Regions from separate parts of the Streptomyces sp. NPDC003011 genome, predicted to be linked through region 1. Evidence: riboswitches for the same ligand, from Rfam matches in the RefSeq annotation. Region 1 holds a riboswitch; each other region holds the start of a gene.
What was found. A riboswitch is a leader RNA that binds a small molecule or an ion and turns the genes downstream of it on or off. The one in region 1 is predicted to bind cyclic di-AMP.

Region 1 (5,848 bases):
CCTGTGGCAAGGGTGGCGGGCGACGGGTGGGCGGAGGCGGGCATGCCCTCGGCGTCGATGCGGTCGTAGCGTACGGTGGCGATGAACTCGCCGCCGATGGTGGCCGCGAGTCCCACCCGGTCCACAAAGTCGTGGTGCGTGAAGCGGTGGACGTCCTTGGCGGACAGGCGAGGGTAGGGCGCGAAGAAGCGGTAGTACTTCGACTCGTCCGACACCTGCTCGTAGAAGCTGACGAGGCGATCGGCGTCATCGACGGTGATGGGCCGGATGCGCGCGGTACCGCCGTCGCGCAGCACCACGTCGGCTTCCCAGTGGGCGGGGTACTCGTGCCGATCCGACGAGGTCTGCATGGGCCCCAGCGTACGGCTCGCGTACGACAACGGCGCGAGGCAGTCTGTGCGGGACGGGAGTCGGGCCGAGGCCGCGGTCCGACGACACACCGGAGCGGGACGAAGGACCGCTCCGGGCATGCTTCACGTATGGGAAACTGGTCTAGACAACCTGATACACCGAAGGGCAGCATCACATGGCTGAGCGCCGCGTCAACGTCGGCTGGGCCGAGGGTCTCCACGCCCGTCCCGCCTCCATCTTCGTCCGGGCCGCCACGGCCGCGGGTATCCCGGTGACGATCGCCAAGGCCGACGGCAACCCCGTCAACGCGGCCTCCATGCTGGCCGTCCTCGGTCTGGGCGCCCAGGGCGGCGAGGAGATCGTCCTCGCCTCCGACGCGGAGGGGGCGGACGCCGCCCTCGACCGTCTCGCGAAGCTCGTCGCCGAGGGTCTCGAAGAGCTCCCCGAGACCGTCTGAGCGCCGGCACCGTAACGGAACACAGAAGGGCTCGTCCGAATTATCGGGCGGGCCCTTCGCATTTCCTGTTCCCGGGCAGCGGAAATAATCCCCCGGGAATTACGCCTCTTTGTATACGGCGCTCGTGTTAATGCCGCAGGCCCGTCATGTTTACGGGATGTTGCGAGTTCCTCACACGGTCCGGGCGATCCGCCTGGGACGGAAAGCGCAGCCGGTGCGCGGCCGTGGCGCGCTCGGTGTGCAGCGCCGTGACCGTCCGCGCGCGCTCGCTGTCGCCGCGCGCCACCGCGTCCACGATCGCGCCGTGCTCCGCCCAGGACTCCACCGGGTCGGCGGGCGCCGCCACCGCGTACATCCAGGCGATCTTGTGGCGCAGCTGGGTCAGCATCGAGGTCATCGCGGGGCTTCCGGAGGCCTGGGCGAGCGTCTCGTGGAACCAGCCGCCCAGGGAGCGCAGATCCTCGCTGTTGCCCCGCCTGGCCCGCTCCTGGCCCAGCCGGACCAGTCCGCGCAACACCTTGAGGTGGGCCTCCGTGCGCCGCTGGGCGGCCCGGGAGGCGCCGAGCGGCTCCAGCAGCATGCGCATCTCCAGGAGGTCGGCGCCCTCCTGCTCGGTGGGTTCCGCGACGCACGCGCCCGCGTGCCGCCGGGTCACCACGAAGCCCTCCGCCTCCAGCGTGCGCAGGGCCTCGCGGACGGGGACGCGCGAGACGCCGTAGCGCCGCGCGAGCAGTTCCTCGGTGAGCCGGCCCCCGCGCTCGTAGACACCCGCGACGATGTCGTCCCGGATCGCGGTGCATACCGAGTGCGCCGGAATACGCATGACCGACCTCCGCCTTAATCCCCGTGAAACGTCGACGATTGACGTGTGTTCAGTGACTCTATTGCAATGAGCCGGAATTTCCGATGGCGGGTCGGAATCCATGGATATTTTTTGGACAGACGGGCATCCGAAAGGCCGAAGCCCCGGCTCGGGGAGCCGGGGCTTCGGGATGTCCTGCCGTCCGTCGCGGGACGCGCCCGCCGTGCGGGCGTCGGACGTTCACTCCGTGGCAGCGTCAGACGCTCACGGCGTGCGAGGTCAGAGGTTCACGCCGTGGGAGCGCAGGTAGGCGGCGGGATCGATGTCCGAGCCGTACTCGGCGGTCGTCCGGGCCTCGAAGTGCAGGTGCGGGCCGGTGACGTTGCCGGTCGCGCCGGAGAGGCCTATCTGCTGTCCCGGGGTGACCGACTGGCCCACCGAGACGCCGATGGACGACAGATGGCCGTACTGGGTGTACGTGCCGTCGTTCATCCTGATCACGATCTGGTTGCCGTACGCCCCGCCCCAGCCGGCCTCGACGACGGTGCCGGAGCCGACCGCGTGGACGGACGTGCCGGTCGAGGCATGGAAGTCGACACCGGTGTGGCTGCCGGAGGACCACAGGGAGCCACCGGACTTGTAGCTGGTCGAGATGTACGAACCGGAGATCGGGGCGACGTAGGCGTTGAGACGCCTGCGCTCCTCCTCGCGGGCGGCACGCTCCTCGGCCTCGCGGGCCTTCTTGGCGTCCGCGGCCGCCTTCTTGCGGGCGGCCTCCTCGGCCTTCCGCTGGGCTTCGGCCTCGTCGGCGGCCTGCTTCTGGGCGGCGGCCTGGGCGTCGATCTGGTCCGCGATCGCGTCGCCGATGGTGATGACGGGGGTGAGACCGGTCTGCTCGGCCGCGGGCTCGGCGGCGAGCGCGGGGGCGGCCAGGGAGCCGATGACACCGGTGGTGGCCAGAGCCGCGACGCCGGCCGCACGGGCGGTGCTGCGCTTCATCCGGCTGGGACGACGGTGCTTACCGGCGGCGCACATGAACGCCATGGAGTGGCTGGTCCTTTCCTTCCCTCTCGCCTACCGGGTTAGCTGACGGGTTCGGAGCAGGAAGGTCTCCTACGGGCCCCCTCGCGGTGCGCGCGGGCGTCCGATTCACCCCAGGGACTTCTGGTGTGGGTCCCCGGCTCCCCTGGCTCGCGCCATGCGGGGACTCGGCGATGACTGTCCGGTGCCGCGGACGCGGCGCACTGCCTGACGAACAGCCGGGATGACGCTAAACGTGCCGACTTTCAATCCCCAAACGGATCACGGCTTTTGTAGCGCATGCCACAGGGCAGACAGGCAACCTTTCCCTCAATTCGGACATCCGTCGGACATCAAGGGGCCCCGGTGGCACTCCTGTCACCGGGGCCTGTGGGCACGGCTGCGGCTACTCGGCTGAGACGACGCTGACTTCGCCGATGCCGAGGGCCTGGACGGGCTCCTTGATCTGCGCGGCGTCGCCGACGAGGACGGTCACCAGGCGGTCCACCGGGAACGCGCTCACGACCGCCGCGGTGGCCTCCACGGTGCCGGTCGCGGCGAGCTGCTGGTACAGCGTCGCCTGGAAGTCGTCCGGCAGGTGCTGCTCGACCTGATCGGCCAGCGTGCCGGCGACGGCCGCCGCGGTCTCGTACTTCAGCGGCGCCACCCCCACGAGGTTCTGGACGGCGACGTCGCGCTCGGCGTCGGTCAGGCCCTGCGCGGCGAGCGTGCGCAGCACGGTCCACAGGTCCTGGAGGGCCGGACCGGTGTTCGGGGTGTCCACGGAACCGCTGATGGCGAGCATCGCGGCACCCGAGCCGTCCGGAGCCGAGCGCAGGACCTGCCCGAACGCCCGCACGCCGTAGGTGTAGCCCTTCTCCTCACGCAGGACGCGGTCCAGCCGGGAGGTGAGGGTGCCGCCCAGGCAGTAGGTGCCGAGCACCTGCGCGGGCCACACGCGCGCGTGCCGGTCCGGGCCGACGCGGCCGATCAGCAGCTGCGTCTGGACGGCGCCCGGACGGTCCACGATGACGACCCGGCCGGTGTCGTCGGCGGTCACCGGCGGCACCGGACGCGGCTGGGCCGGGGAACCGGTCCAGGCGCCGAGCGTGTCACCGAGCAGCGCGTCGAGGTCGAGACCGGTGAGGTCGCCGACGACCACGGCGGTGGTGGTGGCCGGTCGGACGTGCTTCTCGTAGAAGGCGCGTACGGCCGCGGAGTCGATGGCCGTGACCGTCTCCTCGCTGCCCTGGCGCGGGCGCGACATACGCGAGGTCGACGGGAACAGCTCCCTGGAGAGCTCCTTGGCGGCACGGCGGGAGGGGTTGGCCAGCTCGTGCGGGATCTCGTCGAGGCGGTTGCGGACCAGCCGCTCGATCTCGCCGTCCGTGAACGCGGGCGCCCTGAGGGCGTCGGCGAGCAGGCCCAGGGCCTTGGCCAGGCGGGAGACGGGGACTTCGAGGGAGAGCCGTACGCCGGGGTGGTCGGCGTGCGCGTCGAGGGTGGCACCGCAGCGCTCCAGCTCGGCGGCGAACTCCTCGGCGGAGTGCTTGTCGGTGCCCTCGGAGAAGGCCCGCGCCATGATCGTGGCGACGCCGTCCAGACCGGCCGGCTCGGCTTCCAGGGGCGCGTCCAGGATCACCTCGACGGCGACGACCTGCTGGCCGGGGCGGTGGCAGCGCAGCACGGTCAGGCCGTTGCCGAGCGCTCCGCGCTCGGGCGCCGGGAACGCCCACGGCCTGGCCTCGCCCGCCTGGGGCTGGGGGTGGAACTCCATCGCGGCGAGCTCGGTCACTGGGCCGCCTCCTCGTCGTTCTCGTCGCCGGCTTCGGCGTCTTCGGCTTCGGTGGTGGTCGGCTCGTAGACGAGGACCGCGCGGTTGTCGGGGCGCAGACGGGCCTTGGCGACCTCCTGGACCTCCTCGGCACTCACGTCGAGGACGCGCTGGACGGCGGTGAGGGCGAGCTGCGGGTCACCGAACAGGACGGCGTAGCGGCACAGTTCGTCGGCGCGGCCCGCTACCGTACCGAGCCGGTCCAGCCACTCGCGCTCCAACTGGGCCTGGGCGCGCTCCATCTCCTCGGCCGTGGGGCCCTCCTCGGCGAACCGCGCGAGCTCCTCGTCGATGGCGGCCTCGATGACCGGCACCTCGACGTCGCCGGACGTCTTCACGTCCAGCCAGCCCAGGGAGGGCGCCCCGGCCAGCCGCAGCAGTCCGAAGCCGGCCGCGACCGCCGTACGGTCACGCCGTACGAGCCGGTTGTAGAGGCGGGAGGACTCGCCGCCGCCCAGGACGGTGAGCGCCAGGTCGGCCGCGTCGCACGCGCGCGTGCCGTCGTTCGGCAGCCGGTAGGCGGCCATCAGGGCGCGGGCCGGGACCTCTTCCTCGACGACCTCGCGCACCTGCTCCCCGATGACGTCGGGCAGGGAGCCGTCGCGCGGGGCGGGCTTGCCGTCGTGCGCCGGAATCGACCCGAAGTACTTCTCGATCCAGGCGAGCGTCTGCTCCGGGTCGATGTCGCCGACCACCGACAGGACGGCGTTGTTGGGCGCGTAGTACGTGCGGAAGAACGCGCGCGCGTCCTCCAGGGTGGCCGCGTCCAGGTCGGCCATCGAGCCGATCGGGGTGTGGTGGTAGGGGTGGCCCTGCGGGTAGGCGAGCGCGGTGAGCTTCTCGAACGCCGTGCCGTAGGGGACGTTGTCGTAGCGCTGGCGGCGCTCGTTCTTGACGACGTCCCGCTGGTTCTCCATCGACTCGTCGTCCAGGGCGGCCAGCAGGGAGCCCATGCGGTCGGCCTCCAGCCAGAGGGCGAGCTCCAGCTGGTGGGTGGGCATGGTCTCGAAGTAGTTGGTGCGCTCGAAGCTGGTGGTGCCGTTGAGCGAGCCGCCCGCGCCCTGGACGAGCTCGAAGTGGCCGTTGCCCTTGACCTGGCCGGAGCCCTGGAACATCAGGTGCTCGAAAAGGTGAGCCAGGCCGGTACGGCCCTTGACCTCGTGGCGCGAACCGACGTCGTACCAGAGGCACACCGCCGCGACCGGGGTCAGGTGGTCCTCGGAGAGCACCACGCGCAGACCGTTGGCCAGGCGGTGCTCGGTCGCTGTCAGGCCCCCGGAGCCTGCCTGGGCTGTGGCCGTGTGACCCATGGGCATGTACGTCCCTTCGATCGCCGTCGCGGTCGTTCGAACCGCGGTTTTCCTGCCGGTCCTGCCACTGTATG
Region 2 (5,848 bases), on a different contig from region 1:
TCACCGAACCGCAGGAGAAGTTCTTCGAGGACCCCAACTTCAACGTGCTGCTGCGCGGCTGCACCGAGCACCTCGCCCGGCACGACATCCCCCTGCTGCTGATGCTCGCCGCCACCGACGACGACCGGCGCCGCCTGACCCGCTACATCACCTCGGGCCATGTCGACGGCGTCCTGCTGGTCTCCAGCCACAGCGGGGACCCGGTCGCCGCCGAACTGCGCGACGCCGGGATGCCGTTGGTCGCCTGCGGCAAGCCGCTGGGCCTCGGCTCCAAGGTGAGCTATGTGGCGGCCGACGACCGGGACGGTGCCCGGGAGATGGTCCGTCACCTGCTCACCTCGGGCCGCCGTCGCATCGGCATGATCACCGGCCCGCTCGACACCCCCGGCGGCACCGACCGGCTGGCCGGCTACCGCGAGGTGCTCGCCGAGGCCGGCCTGCCCTACGACCCCGCGCTGGTCGCGGAGGGCGACTACCGCCGCACCGGTGGCGAGGAGGCGGCCCGCCGCCTGCTGGCGCGCGCCCCTGACCTGGACGCGGTGTTCGTCGCCTCCGACCTCATGGCGCGGGGAGTCGTCAGCACCCTGCAACAGGCCGGGTGTTCGGTGCCCGACGACATCGCTGTCGGCGGCTTCGACGACTCGCCCGCGGCCACCGCCGCCAGCCCCGCGCTGACCACCATGCGCCAGCCCTTCGACCGCATCAGCGCCGAGATGGTCCGGATGCTGATCGCCCAGATCGCGGGGGAGGACACGGCCGGGGTGATCCTGCCGACGGAACTGGTGGTACGGGACTCCGCGTGACCGCGTGACCGCGTGAGCGGGTGAGCGGGTGAGCGGATGAGTGGGTGAGCGCGTGAACCGGAAGAGCCGTCAACGCATGTGAAGGATGCAGCCGTCCGGTTCGCGTCGAGTCGGCGCGGCGTTCCCTCCGTATTCTCTGATCATGGCCGCACCCACCGCGTATTCACTCATCGCCACCGACCTGGACGGAACGCTGCTCCGAGGCGACGACACGCTCTCCGACCGGTCGCTCGCCGCGCTCGCGCGGGTGGCGGCGGCCGGGGCCCGGCACCTCGTCGTCACCGGCCGGCCGGCGCCCAGAGTGCGGCCCCTCCTCGACGACCTGGGCAGCGAGGGGCTCGCGGTGTGCGGGCAGGGCGCGCAGGTGTACGACGCCGGCGCGGACCGCCTGCTGTGGTCGGTCACCCTGGACCGGGAGCTGGCCGAGACCGCGCTCGGCAAGATCGAGGCCGAGGTGGGCCAGGTGTTCGCGGCCGTCGACCAGGACGGTGTCGACGGGCTCACGCTCATCGAGCCGGGCTACCTGATGCCCCACCCGACGCTGCCCGCCGTACGCGTGGGACGGCGCGACGACCTGTGGGACGCGCCGATCAGCAAGGTGCTGCTGCGCCATCCCGACCTGTCCGACGACGAGTTGGCGGCGACGGCCCGTTCGGTGGTCGGTTCCCTCGCCACGGTCACCATGTCGGGGCCCGGGACCGTCGAACTCCAGCCATGCGGCATCACCAAGGCGACGGGCCTCGCGCTGGCCGCCGGGCACCTGGGGCTCGGGCCGCACCAGACCATCGCCTTCGGGGACATGCCCAACGACATCCCCATGCTGGACTGGGCGGCCCACGGCGTCGCCATGGCCAACGCGCACCCCGAACTCAGGGCAGTGGCCGACGAGATCACCCTGTCGAACGAGGACGACGGCGTCGCGGTCGTCCTCGAACGGCTCTTTGGCTGAGGGCCACCCGCGGGCGGCCGGTGCCGGAGCGGACGGCACCGGCCGGAGCAGGCCTAGTACGCGCCCCACACGTTGTCGATCGAGCCGTACCGCGCGGCCGCGTAGTTGCAGGCGGCGACGATGTTCGCGACCGGGTCGTACGGGTCCCACGCGGTGCCGGCCACGTGGTACGCCTGGAAGGTCGGGTCGATGGTCTGGAGCAGGCCCTTGGACGGGGTGCCCGCGGCGGCGTTGGAATCCCAGTTGTTGATGGCGTACGGGTTGCCCGAGGACTCCCGGATGACATTGCGGTAAATGCCGTTGTACGTCCCGGGAATTCCGTTTTGATCCATGATCTGGAGGGCCGCCCGGATCCAGCCGTCGAGGTTGTCGGCGTAGCCCAGCGAGGAGGCCGTGGCGACGGGCGGGGTCGCCGCGGAGGCGCTGGTGGCGCCCATGAGCGGGAGCGCCAGGACGGCGACTCCGGTGCCGGCGACGGCGAGCTTGCGGGCGAGGCGGGCGGTCTTGGAACCGCGGTACTGACCGGGTGCAGACATGGGGACGTTTTCCTCTCCGGCGCCTGCGAGGTGAGCTGTCGGGTTCGGGCGGGAGCTGCCCGGCCGCGCCGCCCTGAGGGCGAGGCGACTTCACCCCTAGCCGTTCCGGTACGACCTGTGTCGTCCGGCCCGGCGACTGACCTGGGTCCCCCGCTCCTGCCGTGCGGTGTTCGTCGATGGGTGTCTCCATGGGCGGCGGCAGGATGAGGCGTCCGCCCGACGGCCCGGAACGTATGCGAGAGCACATGTCCGGAACAAGTGGCGGATTCACAGATCGCACCTATTGACCTTGGTCTGGGGCGTATGAGGTGCTTGATCCTTTGCGTCTGCCATGACTCAACTGGCGCGAAGGGCAAGGGGAGACGCGGGCGGGCGGCGGTGTGGGCGCGCACGGTCCCGAGTGACCCAACTCACGGCTGAGCACAAGAGTGGCAAATAGGGCAATGAGCCCAACTCGTAGCCAACTGGCCGTCCGTGGGATCCGCTTCTCCCCGGCCCGGTGAACGGCCGCCCGCGGAACCCGCCCGGTGGCGTCCGTCGTCGCCGGGGCGGCTCAGGTCCACTCGTACGGAGGCGTAACCGTGGCCCGCGTGCCGGAGGGGGCGTTGCCAGTCGCGGAGCGTGGCCGGCCTGGCCGGGCGGCGTGGCAGGTGTTCGGGGATCGCGGGTACCGGTTCCTCCGTGAGGGGGCGCCCCGTGCGCGTGTACGGCGGCACCCCGTCCGGAGCGGGAGGCGGAGGGTCTCGTGGGCCGTCTCGCAGGGAGAGGACGAAACGGATGCGCAGGCTGGCCGGAGTGATCTCGGGGGCGGGATGCCCGGGCGGTTCCGTGAAGGTGTCGGTGGGGATCACCGGACAGGAGAAGGCATGATCGTCCTCCCGGGCGGGACGGCGGCCGGACGCGACCTCGGCCGCGCTCCGGGAAGCGATCCCTTACTTCCCGTTAGGTCCGATGATGTCCGATGTTTTCAAGTGATCAAAAACACATCCGGCCCGGTCCGATACCGCCCGGGCCGGACCGGTGGGCGCTAGCAGTGATCGAAACGTGACCGGATACGCTGACTTGAGTGATGGCAGCGACCTATCGACAAACCGTGTAATCGCCAGTAGACACCAGCAGACAGGAGATCCCTCGTGACCGTCGTCGGGCCGTTCGGGCTGAGCGTGCGGGACCAGGCTCTGGAAGCCGATGTCCAGGTCGGATTGGCGGCTGTCGAGGAGGGACTGCTCGAAGCCACCAAGAGCGAGGTCCCCTTCATCACGGAGGCCGCCCAGCACCTGGTGCGGGCGGGCGGAAAGCGGTTCCGGCCGCTGCTCGTGATGCTCGCCGCCCAGTTCGGGGACCCGTACGCGCCGGGCATCGTCCCGTCGGCGGTGGTGGTGGAGCTGACCCATCTGGCGACGCTGTACCACGACGACGTGATGGACGAGGCCGAGGTGCGGCGCGGGGTGGACAGCGCGAACACCCGCTGGGGCAACTCGGTGGCCGTCCTCACCGGCGACTTCCTGTTCGCCCGCGCCTCGCACATCCTGGCCGACCTCGGGCCCGAGGCGGTCCGGGTCCAGGCGGAGGCGTTCGAACGCCTGGTCACCGGCCAGATCCTGGAGACGGCGGGGCCGCAGGACGGGCGTGACCCGGTCGAGCACTACCTCGACGTGCTGGGCGGCAAGACGGGCTCGCTGGTGGCGGTGGCCTGCCGCTTCGGCGCGATGATGTCGGGCGCCGACGAGACGGTCGTCGACGTGCTGACGCAGTACGGCGAGCGGCTGGGCGTCGCCTTCCAGCTCGCCGACGACGTGCTGGACATCGCCTCCGACTCCCACGAGTCCGGGAAGACCCCGGGCACGGACCTGCGCGAGGGCATCGCGACCCTGCCGGTCCTGCGGCTGCGCGAGCGCGCGGCCCGGCTGGGCCTGGCCGAGGACATCGCCCTGTGCGAGCTGCTGGCCTCCGACCTCACCGACGACGCACGGCACACGCGGGCCCTGGCGGGCCTGCGGGCGCACCCCGCCCTGGAGCAGGCGCGCCGGGACACGGTCCGCTACGCGGAGGACGCCCGCGCGGCCCTCGCCCCGCTGCGGGAGTGCGACGCGAAGGTGGCGCTGATGGAGATGTGCGACGCGGTGGTCCACCGAGCCGGCTGACCGCCGAACCGGCTGACCCCTCCCGGGGTGACGCGGACCGCCCCCGGCCGCAGTGCGGTGACCGCGTGTTCCCGGCGCCTGATCCACCACCACGGAGGGCGGCGTCCGCTCCGCAACCCCTACGGGTCCGGGCCGGCGTCGCCTCCGGGTGTCATCCCGCAGGTGTACACGGAGTTGATCCCGGGGTCTGACGCTTCTTCCCGGCCGATTTGGTCAGATGGACACCACGGAAAACACCACTCCTCACCGATTCGGGTGAGAATGGCGGCTACGGGGTGGACACAGGGGGAGTTGGACAGCCGCCGCCGACGACGGAGGTAAGGCACACATGACACCGTACGAATCCGACGACAGCAAGACTGCCGCGGAGGCCGACGACCGGTACTCGCGCCGCCGCAGGGCCGCGCGGTACGTCGTCCCCGTCGCGGTGGTGGGGGTGGCGGCGGCGACCATCGGGCTCGTCCCCGCGCTCGCCGACTCCGGCGACCCCGACCTGCCGAAGATCAGCGCCCAGGAACTCATCGAGAAGATCGCCGCGTCGGACGTACAGCAGCTGTCCGGGACGGTGAAGATCAGCACGGATCTCGGGCTGCCCGACCTCGGCGGCCTGGAGAACAGTCTGGCCTCGGGCGCCATGGAGTCGGGCGGCGACGGCGGCTCGTCCGCCGACCCGTCCGCCAAGCTCACCGGGCTCGTGACCGGCACGCACACCCTGCGCGTCGCCGCCGACGGCCCCGACCGGCAGAAGCTGTCGCTGCTGGAGAGCGGATCCGAGTACAGCCTGATCCACGACGGCAAGGACGTCTGGGGCTACGACAGCAAGTCGAACGAGGTCTACCACGCGACCGCCTCCGACAGCGCGAAGGCGGAGAAGGAGCACGACGTCCCGGCCACGCCCAAGGACCTCACCGAGGAGGCCCTGAAGGCGGTCGACGACACCACCTCGGTGACCGTCGACGGCACCGCCCAGGTCGCGGGCCGTGACGCCTACCGCCTGGTCGTCAAGCCCAAGGACTCCGGTACCACGGTCGGCCAGATCACCGTGGCCGTGGACGCGAAGACCGGGCTGCCGCTGAAGTTCACGCTGACCCCGTCGAGCGGCGGCGCGGCCGTCGTGGACGCGGGCTTCACCCAGGTCAGCTTCGCCAGGCCGGCCGCCTCCACCTTCGACTTCACCCCGCCCAAGGGCGCGAAGGTCACCGAGGGCGACACCATCGAGCACGGCGAGCACCGCGGCCACGACGGGGCGGGCGCGAAGTCCGAAAAGGACCTCGGCAAGGAGCTCGACGGCCTCAAGGTCATCGGCGAGGGCTGGAACTCCGTCGCCGTCTTCGACACCGGCGGCGAGGGCATGCCCTCCGGCGCCGAGGCCGGCGGCGCGTTCGGCGGCTTCCTCGACTCGCTCGGCGACAAGGT
Region 3 (5,848 bases), on a different contig from region 1:
GCCAGGCCCACCAGCGTGCGCGCCTCGCGCAGCGGGACCGTCCGTTCGGCGAGGTCGAGGGCCGCCTCGATGTCGGCCCGCATGGCCGCGATCTGCTCCTCGGACGGCGGGTCGGACACGACGCCGTCCCGGACGAGGTGGCGCTCCGTCATGCGCACACAGCCGATGTCCACCGAGCGGGCCGCGCGCACGTGTTCCCCGCCGACGACGAACTCGGTCGAGCCGCCGCCGATGTCCACGACCAGGAACGGACGGTCCAGGTCGTCGCGGCCCGTCAGTTCCTTCGTGGCACCGGTGAAGGAGAACTCGGCCTCCTGGTCCCCGGTGATGACCTCGGGTTCGACGCCGAGGATGTCCAGCACCCCGCGGACGAACTCGTCCCGGTTCTCGGCGTCCCGGGAAGCGGACGTGGCCACGAAGCGCAGGCGCTCGGCGCCGTGCTTGTCGATGACCTCCGCGTACTCGCGGCAGGCGGCGAACGTCCGCTCCAGCGCCTCGGGGGCGAGCCGGCCGGTCCGGTCGACGCCCTGGCCGAGCCGGACGATGGTCATCCGGCGGTCCAGGTCGACCAGTTCGCCGGTCGCCGGGTCCGCGTCCGCGACGAGGAGCCGGATCGAGTTCGTACCGCAGTCGACGGCGGCGACACGGGTCACCGGGCGTCTCCCTCGACCGGCCCGAAAGCGAAGTGGCCCGTCCCGTCGTCGGACGTCTCCACCTGCCGTCCCCCCTCCGACGGCGGCCCGGAAGGCGTCACGCACGCCCCCTTGCGCCACCACTCCGGCAGCATGGCGAGGGCCTCGTCGCCGAGCGGGTTCACCCCCGGGCCGGCCGCCAGGGAGTGGGCGACCAGGACGTGCAGGCACTTGACCCGGTCGGGCATGCCGCCCGCGCTCGGGAAGCCCTTCAGCTCCTCGATCTCGTCCCGGCGCCGGATGTAGTCCTCGTGCGCGGCACGGTAGGCGGCGGCAAGCTCCGGGTCGTTCTCCAGCCGGGCCGTCATCTCCTTCATCACGCCGTTCGCCTCCAGCGTGCCGATCGCGGAGGACGCCTTCGGGCAGGTCAGGTAGTAGAGCGTCGGGAAGGGCGTGCCGTCGGGGAGCCGGGGGGCCGTCTCGACCACGTCCGGCTGTCCGCACGGGCAGCGGTGCGCGATGGCGCGCAGGCCGCGCGGCGGGCGCCCGAGCTGCTGCTGGAAGGCCTCGACGTCCGCGTCGGTGGGGTCGGTGCGCGGCGTAGGGGGCGGGGGCGTCTGCATGCCTGTCTTTCTATCGGTCAGTTCACTGGTCGGAGGCGTCGGACTTGTCGACGCCGTCCCAGACGTTGGCGTACCAGGGGCGGCCGGCGGCGCCCTGGTCGGCGCGCGAGCGCGTGGCCGCGTCCGGGCCGATGACGATGAAGCCCGTCTCGCCCGGCATGACGTAGTGCAGCCGCTGCCGGATCTGCTGCTCCGCGTACGCGTCGTCCTGCCAGCGTGCCTTGAGGTCGCGCAGCTGCTCGACCCGCTGCCGGGCCTGCTCCTGCCTGCGTTGCAGGTCGGCGATCTCGGCGCGCTGGGAGACGTACTGCCTTATGGGGTAGGCGAGCGCCACCACCAGCGTGCACAGCACGAGGGCGAGCAGCGCGGCGCGGCCGGTCAGCCGGGAGCGGCGGGCCTGCCGTTTGGTCTGGGAACGGTAGACGCGGGCCGCCGTCTGCTCGCCGAGCAACCGGATCCTGGTCGTGGTGGAGAACCGGTCCCGGTCCTTCACGGCCATGTCCCCGCCTCCCGTCTCACACGTGCGTACGTCCCCGCACACGGTACGGGACCGGGTACGGGGACGTACGTACGACTGGCTCAGGCGTGGCCAGGTACGGCTCAGCCCTTGAAGCGGGGGAAGGCCGAGCGGCCGGCGTACACCGCGGCGTCGTCGAGGATCTCCTCGATGCGCAGCAGCTGGTTGTACTTGGCGACGCGCTCCGAGCGGGCCGGGGCACCGGTCTTGATCTGGCCGCAGTTGGTGGCGACGGCCAGGTCGGCGATGGTGACGTCCTCGGTCTCGCCGGAGCGGTGGGACATCATGCACTTGAAGCCGCTGCGCTGGGCCAGCTCGACGGCGTCCAGGGTCTCGGTCAGCGAGCCGATCTGGTTGACCTTGACGAGCAGGGCGTTGGCCGCGCCCTCGTCGATGCCGCGGGCCAGACGCTCCGGGTTGGTGACGAACAGGTCGTCGCCGACGATCTGGACCTTGTCGCCCAGCTTGTCGGTGAGGACCTTCCAGCCGGCCCAGTCGTCCTCGAACAGCGGGTCCTCGACGGAGACGAGCGGGTAGGCCGCGACGAGCTCCTCGTAGTACTCCGTCATCTCGGCGGCGGAGCGGTCCTTGCCCTCGAAGGAGTAGACGCCGTCCTTGTAGAACTCGGAGGCGGCGACGTCGAGGGCGAGGGCGATCTGCTCGCCGGGGGTGTAGCCGGCCTCGTTGATGGCTTCGAGGATGAGGTCGAGGGCCTCGCGGTTGGAGCCGAGGTTCGGGGCGAAGCCGCCCTCGTCGCCGAGGCCGGTGGACAGGCCCTTCCTCTTCAGCACCTTCTTGAGGGTGTGGTAGACCTCGGTGCCCCAGCGCAGGGCCTCGGAGAAGGACTCCGCGCCGATCGGGGCGATCATGAACTCCTGGATGTCCACGTTGGAGTCGGCGTGCGAGCCGCCGTTCAGGATGTTCATCATCGGCACCGGCAGCAGGTGCGCGTTCGGGCCGCCCAGGTAGCGGAAGAGCGGGAGGTCGCTGGCCTCGGAGGCGGCGTGGGCCACGGCGAGGGAGACGCCGAGGATGGCGTTGGCGCCGAGGGAGCCCTTGTTGTCGGTGGCGTCCAGGTCGAACATCGCCTGGTCGATCAGCCGCTGCTCGGTGGCGTCGTAGCCGACCAGCTCCGGGCCGATCTGCTCGATGACGGCCAGGACGGCCTTCTCGACACCCTTGCCCTGGTAGCGGTTCGGGTCGCCGTCGCGGAGCTCGATGGCCTCGAATGCGCCCGTGGAGGCGCCGGACGGGACGGCGGCACGACCGGTGCTGCCGTCGTCGAGGCCGACCTCGACCTCGACCGTGGGGTTGCCTCGGGAGTCCAGGATTTCCCGGGCTACGACGACGTCGATGGACGGCACGAGCATCTCCTTCTTGGATGTGACGTGGGCAGCAGGACCACGGTGGGTCCTGCGAGACCGAGCCTAACCGGCCCGGGGGGATCGGCCAGCCGGTCGCCCACCCCTTGGGCAGAACCGAGAGTAAATTGTTTCCGAACGGAACAAAGAGCGGAGCGGAGAGCGGAACACACAGGGGGCGCAAAGAGGGGCACGAAGAGGGGCACAAAAAAGCCCCGCTCCGGTGCGTACGGGGGAACACGCACCGGAGCGGGGAGCCCGTGGGGACGGGGGGACCCTCACGAGGCCTTCATCATGAAGGACCCGGATGTGGGGTCGCTGTGGTTCAGCTGGGCGCCGCGTACTACTTCAGGTGCAGCTGCTGACCCGGGTAGATGAGGTTGGCGTCCTCGACGATGTCCTTGTTCAGCTCGAACAGCTTCGCCCAGCCGCCCTTGACGCCCTGCTTGTCGGCGATGGAGCTGAGGGTGTCGCCGGAGACGACCTTGTACTCGCCGTCGCCCTTCTTGACCTTCTTGCCGGTCGGGGTGGTGACGGTCTTCTTGGTGGCCGGACGCTCGGCGGAGCGGGAGGCCGGCTGCTCGCTGGTCGAGCGGCTGCTGGTGTCGGTGCTCTGGCCCTGGCTCTGGCTCTGGCTCTGCGAGGAGCTGCTGGAGCCGCTCGACGAGGACTCGGCACCGGCTCCGTTGTAGGCGGCACCGGACAGGCTCACGCCGCAGACCGGCCAGGCACCCTTGCCCTGGCCCGCCAGGACCTTCTCGGCGACGGCGATCTGCTGCGCCTTGGAGGCCTGGTTGGCCTGCGCGGCGTACTGCGTGCCGCCGTACGCGGCCCAGGTGGAGGCCGAGAACTGCAGGCCGCCGTAGTAGCCGTTGCCGGTGTTGATGGACCAGTTGCCGCCGGACTCGCACTGGGCGACGGTGTCCCACTCGGAGGCGGTGGCGGCGGAGGCGCTGCCGGCCGCCATCAGCGGGGCGGCGACGGCGGCACCGGTGACACCGGCGATGGCGATGGCACGGGTGGCCTTGGACGGGCGACGGTGCTTGCCCTTGGCGGAAAACAGCATGGTGGATCCCCTCACCGACGCCTGCGAGGTGAGCTGTCGGGTTCGGGCCGGTTGAGTTGCCCGGCCGCGCCTCTCACGAGGTGCGGCTTCACCCCAAGCCGGTTCCAGCCTCAAGTGCTGGCCCCGGCGCTTACCTTGGGTCCCCCGCTCCTGCCTACGGCGCTTGACGCGACGACTGTTCCCGGACGGCCGCTGGCAGGATTCGGCGTTGCGGCAGCCGGGGCTCGTGTTGGCGAGCGGTCCCGACGGTAGACACGCGATCCACGGAATTTCAAAGACGATCAGGGCTTCTGAGACTCATCCCACACTTTCGCCAAACCGGACATTCAGTGCGAAGCGTGACGTGAACTCCCGTTGGTTTTCGCCCTATTCGACACCAAGTCCAAGGGTCTGACCGGGCACGATACGGCTCGGGTCACCACCGATCGCCTGCTTGTTCTCCTCGTAGAGCGCACGCCATCCGCCGTCGAGCCCAAGGGAGTCGGCGATGGACGCGAGCGTGTCTCCGGGAAGGACGGTGTAGGAGTCGCCCCGGGCGGCGTGACGGCCGCCGGAGGTGGCCGTGTCGGCGGCGGCGAGGGTCGCGTTCTCATCGGCGCTGCCGCCGCGGTGCTTGCCGCCGCTGAGGGCGCCGGTGTCGACGAGGCTCGAAGAACCGCCCACTTGCCAGGAGTTGTCCGAGTCGTCCTGATTCTCCGTGCCGGTGGAGGAGTCGCCGGAATCCTGGGAGTCACGGGAACCCGCGCCGGGATCAACGGATGTGTCGGAGTTGGCCAGGTTGTCCCCGGTGCCCGAAGAGCCCGAAGAGCCCGAAGAGCCCGATGAATCCGGCGAATCCGGCGAATCCGTGGGCGACGAGGCCGACGCGGACGGCGACGCCGTGTCCGACTCCGCGTCCGCGGAGGAACCCGTCGACGGATCCGCGGGGTCGGACAGGCCGGAGGAGGCCGAGCCGCCCGTCCCGCTCGACGTGTCCGGCGTCGCGTCGCCCGCCACACCCGTGTCGACGTCGGCCGCCCGGGAGTCCTTGCTGAGCCCGTTGAGCAGCCCGCAGGTGGACCAGTAGCCGACGCCCTGGTCGGCGAGGATCTTCTCCGCCACGGCGATCTGCTGGGAGCGGCTGGCCTGGTCGGCGCGCGAGGCGTAGTCGAGGCCGCCGTACTGCTCCCAGTCCTCCTGGGCGATGTGCAGTCCGCCGTAGTGCCCGTCGCCGCTGTCCGCGCTCCAGGAACCGTCGGTCTCGCAGTTGGCGACCTGGTCCCAGGTGGTGCCGGTCGCCGCGCTGGCGCCGGTGGCACCGAGCAGCGGGATCGCGATGGCGGAGCCGGTCACTCCGGCCGCGACGAGAAGAGCCGGAGCCTGGCGGGGGCGACGATGACGGCCGTTCCCGGAGAGCATGCGGAGACCTTTCACAAGACAACGGTGACCGGCGCGGCGCGTGGTGCTCGGCGCCGCGCTGATCCGTGAACGTATAGGCACACGATCACTTGTCACAAGTTAATGCCGCGCAGATCACGTGAAGATCACAGAGTTGAGGGCGTGTCACCTTTACCTGCGTGAAGGCGTCCGGCCACGGGGCGTGAACTCGACGGGCAGCGTGCGCAGTCCGCGCATGATGAGCCCCCCGCGCCACCTCAGGTCCGTTGGGT
Region 4 (5,848 bases), on a different contig from region 1:
GGATGTCGTTGCCGCCCGCGCAGAAGGAGACCAGGTCGGGCGCGAGGGCGACGGCCTGGGGAAGCTGGCCGGCCACGACCTGGTCGAGCAGTTTCCCGCGCACGGCGAGGTTCGTGTACCGGAAGTCGCCCTCGGGGCGCCGGTCGGCGAGCAGGACCGCGAACCGGTCGGCCCAGCCGACCAACGCCCCGTCCGGCCCCGGGTCGCCGACGCCCTCGGTGAAGCTGTCCCCCACCGCCACGTACGACCCGATCACTGATCTGATGTCACTCTTCGAATCGTCTGCCACGTCGGCCCATGATTCCCCTTCGGATGTGAGCTACGCGACCGTAGGACAGGGTTGACGGGCGGTGAGATAGGCCACTCGTCAAAGATTGGTCAAGCCAGGAATAGCCCTTTCCTCAGCGCTGTTGAGGCGGCGACTGCCACACCCGGAAGCCGGCGATCCGGAAGTGGCTCCAGGTGGTCCGGAAGGCGAAGTGCCCGCTCGTGTACGGCTCCGGGTCGTGGTGGTCGAAGACGAGCCGCCCGTTGTTCCACCACCGCACGGTCGAACCGTCGGAGACGATCCGTACCCGGTTCGGCCGGTTCGGCACGAGCAGCGGCTCGGTGTAGTCGTACAGCAGCGGCCGGACGCCCGCCTCGCCGACGTAGCGGCGCAGCCGGGTCGTGGTGTTGGTGTTGGCGCCGTAGCCGACGTAGTACGTCTTCAGGTGGTCGTACTCGGCGAGGGCGCCGCCCCGCGCGGTGGCGAACAGGTCGTCCGGGGAGCGGACGTCGACGGCGTTCCAGAAGTTGTTGAGGTCGGAGACCCGGTCGTTGACACCGCCCGCCGACACCGGGGTGGCGGTGTACTCCAGCACGTACGGCCCTTCCAGCCGCCTCCTGAACCAGACCGTCGCGCCGGCGGGCACGTCGACCTCCAGGACGCCCCGGGAGGCGGTGACGGTGCCGCCCTTCTCGAGTTCCACGGCCCACTGGCCGAGACCGTGGCGGAAGTCGTCGTGGGCGACCAGGCGGCGGTGGCGGGGCGACGCGCTCGCGGTGGTCGCGGGGGCGAGGGCCGCGACGGCGGCTCCGGCGGCCAGGGCTGCGAAGGCTCTACGCGTGGTCGTCACGGGAAACGGCTCCTTCGACAGGGGTGATCGACGGCTTCGGCACGCGCCGGGTCTCGGTGCCGAGGTAGTAGTCGGTGTACGTGGACTGCAGATAGCCGCGCACGGTCCACCCGAGGCGGTAGGCCGGGTTCTGCGCGAGGGTGTACAGACGGGTCCGGGTCGGCTCGGTGGTCGTGTACAGGCGCAGGGCGGTGTGGTCGGCGGTCTCGGCGAGGATCTCCTCACGCCAGTCGCCGAGGACGTCGCCGTAGAACGGTGTCGCGTTGCGGGCGCCGGCGACGGCTGCGGGCGGGTCGAAGATCCTGGCGCTGGTCTCGGTGGCGGGGTCCCACTTCTCGACGTACGTGTGGTCGAGGAGCTCTGACGCCTTGTCACCGTCCCACCAGATCCGGAAGTTGACGCTCGGCGTGGTCGTGGAGACCTTGCCGTCGCGGACGTTGCGCACGCCCGCGCCGGGGGCGGTGACGTCGGCGGTGGAGGTCCAGTACTCGTAGCCGGGGTGACCGGGGTCGATGTCGGCGGCGTTGCCCCGGCCGACGTCGAGGTCGGCGTCGCTCTCCCAGGTGGCGGGGTGCTCGCCGGTCACCAGGCGCTCGCCGGTGTCGGCGTCGTAGTAGTACCAGGGGAACGTCGATACGACGCCCAGTTCCGACTGCTGGATGGCGAAGCCCTCCAGTCCCGGCCGGGCGGGGTCGAGGTCGGCGATGTCGAAGCGGTCGCCGTGCCCCGCGCCGGCGACGACGTAGCGCAGGGTGCCGTCGCTGTTCACGACGTAGTTGCCGTCCGCGATCTCGTCCCTGCCGTCCTGGTCGACGTCGACGGTGCGGATCTGGTGGAAGCTGGTCGCGCCGCTCGCCGGGTCCCCGACGTACTTCCACCGGCGGGTCAGCTCGACGCCGTCGAAGTCCCAGGTCTGGATGAGGGTCCGGAAGGCGCCCCGCTTGGCGCCGGCCCGGGTGACCAGCTTCGTGACCAGGCTGGGGTGTCGGCCGTCGAGATACGAGATGCCGAAGTGGCCGCCGGAGGGGCCGTCGGCGACGAAGTCGTCGGGGACGGGCTGCCGGGTGCGTTCGGCGCCGGTCGCGCCGTCGATCACCGACACGAACTGCTGGGCGGGTGAGGCGGCGGTGACCCGCTCGCCGTTCGCGAAGGTGGTTCCGTCGGCGGTGTGCACCAGCACCTCGGCGCGGCCGTCCCCGTCGAGGTCGTACACCGTCACGTTGTCGTCGTTGCGGTAGCCGCCGATCGCCGTCGAACCGCTGATCGCGGCGGGCGCCGGGTCGTTGGCACCGTTCCCGCCGACCTGGGTGTACGAGCCCGGCCCGAGGTCGACCCGCCACAGCCGCCGTCCGGTGAGCGTGTACGCCTCCAGCAGGTCGGGCCGGTCACGGGCCGGGGAGAGGCGGCTGACGACGAGTTCGTACCGTCCGTCGCCGTCGAGGTCGCCCGGCCAGGCGTGCTGCACGACGTAGCCGTCGGCGGTGGCGAGGGGGATCTCGGCATAGCCCCGGGAGAGGTCGAGCGCGGCCCGGCCCGGCTTCAGCTCCCGCCCGTCGACCACGGCTCGCACGGTGTACGTGCCGGTGCCCGGGCTGTCGTCCTGGTACGTCGTCGACCGGGTGACCGGCGCCCGGTTCAGCCGCCGTCCGTTCTTGTACACGTGGAAGCCGATGGCGTCGCCGTGCCGTGCGTACTCGGTGCCGAGCAGACGCCAGCTGAGGAACGTGCCTCTGCCGGACGGGACGGCGACCAGCCCCCGGTCGAGGTTCTCGACGCTCCTGCGCGAGGGCTCCGCGGCCTGGCCGGAGGGGGCGGCGAACAGCCCGGCGAGCAGGGCCGCGGCGGTGACGGCGACAGTTCTTCGGCGTCGGCGGACGGGGTGCACGGGAACTCCTTCGGGACGTCGGCGGCAGGAAGCGCTTGCCTCACTGCGGAGTTCACTGTGTCCCCGCCCTTCCCTCGCTGTCGACGCTCCGGACCCCGGCGCCACAAGATCGCAATGCGGCGATCATGAACGAGACATGGGCGACATGAACGAGACAAGAACGCCCCCGGCGACCAGGAGTGCTCACCGGTCGGCTTCCCGCCCGCCCCCGAACACGCCGGAGGCCGGACCCGGGGATCGGGGTCCGGCCTTCGGCGGCGTGTCAGACAGGTGGTCGGCGGGCGTCAGCCGACGGAGACGCCCTTCGCGCGGAGGTAGGCGACCGGGTCGACGTCCGAACCGTAGCCGGGCGAGGTGCGGATCTCGAAGTGCAGGTGCGGGCCCGTCACGTTTCCGGTCGCGCCGGAGAGGCCTATCTGCTGCCCCGCGGCCACGGTCTGGCCGCTGGAGACGGAGAGCGAGGACAGGTGCGCGTACTGCGCGTAGTAGCCGTCGGCCAGCTGGATGACGACCTGGTTGCCGTACGCGCCGCCCCAGCCCGCGGAGACGACCGTGCCCGCGCCCACGGACTTCAGGGAAGTACCGGTCGGGACGACGAAGTCGACACCGGTGTGGTAGCCGCTGGACCACATGCTGCCGGACATCCGGTACGGGGTTCCGACGGTGGCACCGGCCACCGGAGCGGAGAACCCGCTCGCGGTGCTGGCGGTTCCGGCGCTCTGGGTGGTGGCCGTCGACTCCTGCGACGAGGAGGTCTTCGACGAGGAGGCGGACGAATCCGACGAGGAGGCGGACGAATCCGACTTCTTCGACTCCGACTTCTGCGACGAGGAGGACGAGGAGCCGGACGACGAGGAGTCCGAGGACTCGGTCTTCGGCGTGCCGGCGGCGGCCTTCTTGCCGATCGTGAGTTTCAGACCGGGGTGGATCAGCGACGGGTCCTCGCCGACGGCCTCGCGGTTGTCGGCGTAGAGCTTCTGCCAGCCACCGCTGACACTCTGCTCGTCGGCGATCTTCGCGAGATAGTCACCGGCCCGCACCGCATAGGTCTTCACGCCGGACGTCTGCGTGGCGGCCTTCTTCTCGGCCGCCGGCTTTTCGGCCACCGCATTCTTCGCGGCGGTGGGAACCGATGACTGAACGGCATTTTCCGTGACGGACTGGGCACTCGCCGCATGGGCGCCGGTGGCTCCCAGGAGCGGAAGGGCGAGTGCGGCGCCGCCGGTTCCGGCGACGGCGATGGAACGAGTGAAGCGCTGAGCCTTGGGGCGGCGGTGCTTACCCTTCGCGGGCATGACGAATTCCTCTCCGGCGCCTGCGAGGTGAGCTGTCGGGTGCGGGCTGGAGATGCCCGGCCGTACCGGAGTACGGCTTAACCCCTAGCCTGTTCCGGAGACCGGAACAGGCGGTTGTGCCTGTGGGTCCCCCGCTCCTGCCGTGGACGGGTGAGTGTGCGGGCTCCGGGCGGCGGCAGGATTGGGCGTCCGTCCGGATCGGTGGTGAACGTAAGCGACCAAGACGCACAGGGACAAGTAGAGGTTGTATGTGAATGCGCTTCTCTTGATCCTGTGAGGGAATTCCTGGTCACCCTCCGTCAATCGGAGGGCACCTCCTCACCCCGAATTCCCATGTGGAGTATGTGCATTACGTGAACATGACGGGCGACGCACGGTCACGAGTATGACGCTCCTCACGCCCCGCCCATCAGATACCCCTATTCCAGCCAGAGTTGAACTAAGACGCCAATTCAGGCAGAAGTCTCAAATGCGGCGCAACCGGAGAACTGCCGCATCCAGGTCGCCGTGCAGTCCGGTCCGCAGCCCGTGATGCAGCAGGACGGCCCCCCGGTGGACTTCGCCCGTTTCACGGCATTCGTACGACGCCGTCGGGTCGAGTCCGCGCAGCCGCACCGCCGGGACGGGCTCGCCGTGATGCTGCGCCTGGAGCCAGGCGAGGACGACCGCCTCGTCGCCGAGCACGTACTGCACCGCGCTCAGTCCGCCCTCCGGGGGCCGCAGCCGGTAGAGGTCGCCCCGCTGCACCAGGGGCCGGATCTCCTTGTAGAGAGCCACCCAGTCGCCCGCCTCGGCGAGTTCCTCCTCGGTCCACTCGGCAAGGTCGCCGCCGACTCCGAGCACCCCGGCCATGGCGCTGACGAACCGGAACCGCAGTGAGCTGACCCGGCCGTTGAGCTGGGTGTTGGGGCTGTCGGTGACCCAGGCGGCCATCACGCGCGCGGGGTGGATCTGGCTGAAGCCGTGCTGGATGGCGAGCCGGTCCAGCGGGTCGGTGTTGTCGGAGGTCCACACCTGGTCCGTACGGCTCATGACACCCAGGTCGATCCGGCCGCCGCCGCCCGAGCAGGACTCGAAGGCGACGCCCGGGTGCGCCGCACGCAGCCGGTCCAGCAGCCGGTAGAGCGCGTCGACGTGGTCGACCCACAGGCGCTGCGGGTAGGCGTCGCCGGGCCAGCCCGCGTCGGTGAAGCAGCGGTTGAAGTCCCACTTCACGTAGTCGATCGGGGCGCTGGAGAGCAGTCCGTGGAGCTGCTCCCACAGGTACTCCTGGACGTCCTCGCGGGCGAGGTTCAGTACGAGCTGGTTGCGCAGCTCCGTCCGCTTTCGTCCCGGTTGGTACTGCACCCAGTCGGGGTGGGCGCGGTAGAGGTCGCTGTTCGGGTTGACCATCTCCGGCTCGACCCAGATGCCGAACTGCATGCCGAGGCCGTGGACGTAGTCGGCCAAGGGCTTGATGCCGCCGGGGAAGCGGTCCGGGTTGGGCGTCCAGTCGCCGAGTCCGGCGCGGTCGCTGGTGCGCTTGCCGAACCAGCCGTCGTCCACGACGA

Region 2: another riboswitch for cyclic di-AMP. It lies ahead of ACWD0J_RS10525 (transglycosylase SLT domain-containing protein); the one in region 1 lies ahead of ACWD0J_RS20540 (M23 family metallopeptidase).
Region 3: another riboswitch for cyclic di-AMP. It lies ahead of ACWD0J_RS04675 (transglycosylase family protein); the one in region 1 lies ahead of ACWD0J_RS20540 (M23 family metallopeptidase).
Region 4: another riboswitch for cyclic di-AMP. It lies ahead of ACWD0J_RS13720 (M23 family metallopeptidase); the one in region 1 lies ahead of ACWD0J_RS20540 (M23 family metallopeptidase).

Annotation. Positions count from the first base shown of each region.
Region 1 is NZ_JBSFTY010000038.1:44,118-49,965, reverse strand. Features, by position in the region: gene ACWD0J_RS20555 (bifunctional acetate--CoA ligase family protein/GNAT family N-acetyltransferase) at 1-350, opposite strand, end outside; gene ACWD0J_RS20550 (HPr family phosphocarrier protein) at 527-808, shown strand; gene ACWD0J_RS20545 (GntR family transcriptional regulator) at 936-1,631, opposite strand; gene ACWD0J_RS20540 (M23 family metallopeptidase) at 1,890-2,654, opposite strand; cyclic di-AMP (ydaO/yuaA leader) riboswitch at 2,667-2,834, opposite strand; gene ACWD0J_RS20535 (M16 family metallopeptidase) at 3,037-4,425, opposite strand; gene ACWD0J_RS20530 (M16 family metallopeptidase) at 4,422-5,780, opposite strand.
Region 2 is NZ_JBSFTY010000015.1:8,811-14,658, reverse strand. Features, by position in the region: gene ACWD0J_RS10535 (LacI family DNA-binding transcriptional regulator) at 1-803, shown strand, start outside; gene ACWD0J_RS10530 (HAD family hydrolase) at 946-1,752, shown strand; gene ACWD0J_RS10525 (transglycosylase SLT domain-containing protein) at 1,806-2,288, opposite strand; cyclic di-AMP (ydaO/yuaA leader) riboswitch at 2,294-2,474, opposite strand; gene ACWD0J_RS10520 (polyprenyl synthetase family protein) at 3,422-4,432, shown strand; gene ACWD0J_RS10515 (LolA family protein) at 4,761-5,848, shown strand, end outside.
Region 3 is NZ_JBSFTY010000006.1:41,506-47,353, forward strand. Features, by position in the region: gene ACWD0J_RS04655 (Ppx/GppA phosphatase family protein) at 1-653, opposite strand, end outside; gene ACWD0J_RS04660 (DUF501 domain-containing protein) at 650-1,255, opposite strand; gene ACWD0J_RS04665 (FtsB family cell division protein) at 1,278-1,754, opposite strand; gene eno (phosphopyruvate hydratase) at 1,856-3,142, opposite strand; gene ACWD0J_RS04675 (transglycosylase family protein) at 3,477-4,199, opposite strand; cyclic di-AMP (ydaO/yuaA leader) riboswitch at 4,203-4,371, opposite strand; gene ACWD0J_RS04680 (transglycosylase family protein) at 4,566-5,597, opposite strand; gene ACWD0J_RS04685 (cytochrome P450 family protein) at 5,748-5,848, opposite strand, start outside.
Region 4 is NZ_JBSFTY010000021.1:72,988-78,835, forward strand. Features, by position in the region: gene ACWD0J_RS13705 (SGNH/GDSL hydrolase family protein) at 1-256, opposite strand, end outside; gene ACWD0J_RS13710 (DUF6250 domain-containing protein) at 402-1,118, opposite strand; gene ACWD0J_RS13715 (rhamnogalacturonan lyase family protein) at 1,102-3,003, opposite strand; gene ACWD0J_RS13720 (M23 family metallopeptidase) at 3,288-4,298, opposite strand; cyclic di-AMP (ydaO/yuaA leader) riboswitch at 4,303-4,461, opposite strand; gene ACWD0J_RS13725 (alpha-galactosidase) at 4,764-5,848, opposite strand, start outside.